One region of the Bradyrhizobium sp. Bra78 genome, then DNA from elsewhere that is predicted to be linked to it. Evidence: riboswitches for the same ligand, from Rfam matches in the RefSeq annotation. Region 1 holds a riboswitch; the other holds the start of a gene.
What was found. Region 1 has a riboswitch for S-adenosylmethionine ahead of OC450_RS24585 (homoserine O-acetyltransferase). Riboswitches for the same ligand answer to the same signal wherever they lie in the genome.
Positions count from the first base shown of each region.

Region 2: another riboswitch for S-adenosylmethionine. It lies ahead of OC450_RS33610 (O-succinylhomoserine sulfhydrylase); the one in region 1 lies ahead of OC450_RS24585 (homoserine O-acetyltransferase).

Region 1 covers NZ_JALJRE010000011.1:263,564-265,956, forward strand. Annotated here, with positions in the region: gene OC450_RS24575 (pyridoxal phosphate-dependent aminotransferase) at 1-234, opposite strand, end outside; gene OC450_RS24580 (chorismate mutase) at 271-1,119, opposite strand; SAM riboswitch at 1,335-1,414, shown strand; gene OC450_RS24585 (homoserine O-acetyltransferase) at 1,505-2,393, shown strand, end outside.
Region 2 covers NZ_JALJRE010000024.1:38,411-40,803, forward strand. Annotated here, with positions in the region: gene OC450_RS33605 (SGNH/GDSL hydrolase family protein) at 1-124, shown strand, start outside; gene OC450_RS33610 (O-succinylhomoserine sulfhydrylase) at 248-1,444, opposite strand; SAM riboswitch at 1,512-1,591, opposite strand; gene OC450_RS33615 (2'-deoxycytidine 5'-triphosphate deaminase) at 1,701-2,393, shown strand, end outside.

The DNA of each region.
Region 1 (2,393 bases):
GAGCCCGAAAGAACGGCCGATCGCTTCGCGGAGCACGCGCGAGGTTCCTTCCGGATAATCCTCCAGGTGGTCGGCCACGTGCTTGAACGCCTCGATCGCCTTCGGCGAGGGCCCGAACGGCGTCTCGTTGGCCGAGAGCTTGAACACCTTGCGGCCCGGCTCCGCCACCGGGCTCTTGCCGGGCGTGTAGGGCGCAATATCGAGAATGCCGGGATTCGGCACGGGGCGGGACATCTTCAACTCCGGAAGTAGCTTTAAGCGGTTCGCGATTTACGATTTCGACCCGGTCGGGGGCACCGTATAGCGCGTTGCGTGGCTGCCGACGAGGGCCGTGGAGCGCACCGAGGCCCCCGCTTCGATCAGGGCAGCCTTGATTTTGTCGAGGCTGCTGGCCGCGGTGACCGAGACCAGCAACGCCGCGCCGTCGAAGGCGGTATCAGGCACCGCCACGATCTCGGCGAGCGGCGACAGGGCACGCGCGACCTCGGCATTCCACCCGGAGACGCGCACGCTGAAGGTCTCGACCTCCGTCACCAGGGCGCTGTCGGCGACGCGCGAGACCGCGAACACCGGCAACGCCGCCGGATGGTCGGCGCGCTCGACGAAGGGCAAGCGCGCGATGATTTTGGGCGCACCGGCTTGTTCAAGCGACAGCCACCACGGCGTGCGGCTCGATGTCGCCGAGACCAGCGCCAGGTCGCCCTTGGATTTCGCCACAGCCTCGACCGCCGCCTGCGCGCTGAAATGCGCGACGTAAGGCACCGTAAAACCAAAATGGAATCGCGCCGAATCGCGCATCGCCGGCTCGCTCACCGAGATGTCGGCATGCACTGAGAACGGCGCCTGCACATAGGTGAACGTCGAGATGATCACGCGCCAGATGCTTTCGACCGTGTCGAGCGGCAGGATGCCGCGATGACGCTGGACGAGGTCGCGCATCATGGCGGCCTCGCGCGCCGGGCGGAACGCCGACCCGACCTCCTGGGTCTGCTTCACCTGGATCAGGCGGTCGATGATGTCGCCGCGCTGCATCAAGAGGCGATGCATGCTCTCGTCGATCGCGTCGATCTCCTTGCGCAGTTCCTGCAATGATGGTGGCGCGGGCGGACGTTGGGACATGTCTGACAAGGGCTGTTGCGAGGGTTGTTGAGAGGCTTTCCAGTGCGGATCGGTCGAGCCGCTACCGCTGCGGTCGATGTCCTGATTAGGCAGTCGGAACGGCGAAAGCAAAGAGAAATGCAAGAGAAATTGGCGCCTTTTCGGCTGTCGCTTCGGAGGCGAATTTGGTCGATCCGGGCCGCGACTTGACGAAAACCGCCCGGGACGGTAACTTTTGCATGTTCCGTGGTCATTTGAGCCGGCCGGCTTGCAGCCACGTTAAAAAACTCGCTAAACAGGCCGGGGACCCTTTCGATCCCGGCCGAACCTATCGTTCAGGCCGGGTTTTTCATGGCCTGATGTCAATGCGGTCGCCACTACGATCGCAAACGAGGTCGATGGTCAGATGGTTGGCGTCCAGTCAATTCCGAGTCCCGCGATCACTGCCGACGAGCGGTCGCACGAGGTCGATCATCCGAGCTCGCAGGTCGCGCAGTTCGGTATCGAGCAGCCGCTGCGGCTCGATTGCGGTGTCGATCTCAGCCCGTTCCAGATCGCCTACCAGACCTATGGCGTGCTCAACGCCGATCGCTCCAACGCTGTTCTGATCTGCCATGCGCTGACCGGCGACCAGCATGTCGCCAACGTCCATCCGGTCACTGCCAAACCCGGCTGGTGGGAGACCCTGGTCGGTCCGGGCCGACCACTTGATCCTCAACACTACTTCATCATCTGCTCCAACGTGATCGGCGGCTGCATGGGCTCTACCGGTCCGGCTTCGATCAATCCGGCGACCGGCAAGGTTTGGGGCCTCGATTTCCCCGTCATCACCATCCCCGACATGGTGCGCGCGCAGGCGATGCTGATCGACCGGCTCGGCATCGACACGCTGTTCGCGGTCGTCGGCGGCTCGATGGGCGGCATGCAGGTGCTGCAATGGACCGCGGCCTATCCGGGTCGCGTGTTCTCCGCGCTGGCGATCGCCTGCTCGACGCGGCACTCGGCGCAGAACATCGCGTTCCACGAGCTTGGCCGTCAGGCCGTGATGGCTGACCCCGACTGGCACAGTGGTGGCTATGCCGATCACGGCATCCACCCGCACCGCGGGCTCGCCGTGGCGCGGATGGCCGCGCACATCACCTATCTCTCTGACGCGGCGCTGCATCGCAAATTCGGACGGCGCATGCAGGACCGCGAGTTGCCGACCTTCTCGTTCGACGCCGACTTCCAGGTCGAATCCTATCTGCGCTACCAGGGCTCGTCCTTCGTCGAGCGCTTCGACGCCAACAGCTATC
Region 2 (2,393 bases), on a different contig from region 1:
CATGAACGATTGGGGCTATGCCTGCTTCGCGCAGCTTCTCGGCGACGACATCATCCGCTCCGTCGGCCAGATCAAGCTCGGGGTGAACGTGCCCGCGGACGTGCGGACCTATCGGCCGATGTAAGGCCGCTGCGTAGCTGCGCAGGGTGGGCAAAGGCGCAAAGCGCCGTGCTCACCATCTATCGGCAATGTGATCGTGAAGTGTGGGCACGCTGCGCTTTGCCCACACTACGAGAGTTCGATCGCCTCACGCCTTCTCCAGCGCTGCCGTCAGATCCTCGATCAGGTCATCCGCGTGCTCCAGCCCCGCCGAGAAGCGGATGAACCCCTCGCTGATGCCGAGCGCGGCGCGATCCTCCGGCTTCAAGCGCTGATGTGTTGTCGTCGCCGGGTGCGTGACGAGGCTCTTGGCGTCGCCGAGATTGTTCGAGATCTTGGCAAGCTTCAGCTCGTTGAGTACGCGGAACGCCGCCGCCTTGCCGCCCTTGACCTCGAAGCCGACCAGCGTCGAGCCGCCGCGCATCTGCTTCTTCACCAGCGCCGCCTGCGGATGATCGGCGCGGCCGGGAAAGACCAGTCGCGAAATCTTCGGGTGGTCCGCCAGCGCCTCGGCCACGCGCGCTGCCGTGTCGGTTTGCGCGCGCACGCGCACGGCCAGCGTCTCCAGGCCTTTGAGCAGGACCCAGGCATTGAATGGCGAGATCGAAGGGCCGGTCTGGCGCATGAAATTGTGGATGTGCTCGGCGATGAACGCTTCCGACGACAGGATGATGCCGCCCAGACACCGGCCCTGGCCGTCGATGTGCTTGGTCGCGGAATAGACCACGACGTCGGCACCGAGCGCGAGCGGGCTCTGCCAGATCGGGGTTGCGAACACGTTGTCGACGACGAGCCGCGCGCCGCCCTTGTGCGCGATCTCGGCGATCCCGGGGATGTCGAGCACGTCGAGCGTCGGATTGGTCGGGCTCTCGAGGAAGAATGTCTTGGTGTTCGGCTTCAGCGCGCGCTGCCACTGGTCGAGATCGAGACCGTCGACCAGCGTGGTCTCGATTCCGTAGCGCGGCAACAGGTCCTGAATGACATAGAGGCAGGAGCCGAACAGCGCGCGCGAGGCCACGACGTGATCGCCGGCTTTCAGCGGCGCCAGGATCGCGGTCGTCACCGCCGCCATGCCGGTCGCGGCCGACCGTGCCGCCTCGGCGCCTTCGAGCTCGATCATGCGGCGCTCGAACATCGCGATGGTCGGATTGGAATAGCGCGAATAGATGAAGCCGGGGTCTTCGCCCTTGAACCGCGCCTCGCACTCCTCGGCGCTGTTGTAGACGTAGCCCTGGGTCAGGAACAGGGCCTCCGACGTCTCGCCGAATTGCGAGCGCAGGGTGCCGGAATGGACCAGACGGGTTTCGGGACGATATTGCGCGGTGGGCGCCGGTGACTTCGACATAGGACCTCCTGCGTGACCACCGAAATGGTCACAAAAAAACCGGCCTGGATAAAACCACGGGCCGGGATCACAGAGGTCCCCGGCCTGTTTAGCGACTTATTTAACGTGGCTGCAAGCCGGCCGGCTCAAATCACCACGGGATAAGTCATGCTCATATTCCGCAATGCTCTTTCCGTCAAGACGTCCATCGGATAGCCGTAAAACGCTTGTATTTCCCGCATGTCGGGATGTGTTTGACCCGGATGAGGGCCCCCGGTTGAGTTTCACGATCGCCGCCGACGCCAATGGTATCCTGCCCGACCGCATGATCGCGGCGATGGCGGAGGCAGGGCTCATCCTGCCCGCCTACGACTTCGTCGAAAGCCAGATCCAGCCGGCGAGCCTCGACCTGCGGCTTGGCGACATCGCCTATCGGGTGCGCGCGAGCTTCCTGCCCGGTCCCGGCGCCACCGTCGCCGAGCGCATCGACGAGTTGAAGCTGCACGAATTCAGCCTCGCCGACGGCGCGGTGCTGGAGACCAACTGCGTCTACATCGTGCCGCTGCTCGAGAGCCTCGCGCTGCCACCGGAGATCGTTGCGGCGGCGAACCCGAAAAGCTCGACCGGGCGGCTCGATGTCTTCACCCGCGTCATCGCCGACGGCACCCGCCGCTTCGACATGATCGGCGCCGGCTATCACGGCCCGCTCTATGCCGAGATCAGCCCGAAGACGTTCCCGGTGCTGGTGCGCGAGGGCTCGCGGCTGTCGCAGGTACGCTTCCGCACCGGTGACGCCATCCTCAATGCCGACGAGCTCGATGCGCTGCATGCCGCCGAGCGTCTCGTCGACATCGACGATGCCGATCTCTCAGGCGGCGTCGCCGTCTCCGTCGATCTCGCCGGCGAGAAGGGAAGCGGCTTCGTCGGCTACCGCGCCAAGCGCCACACCGGCGTGGTCGATGTCGACCGC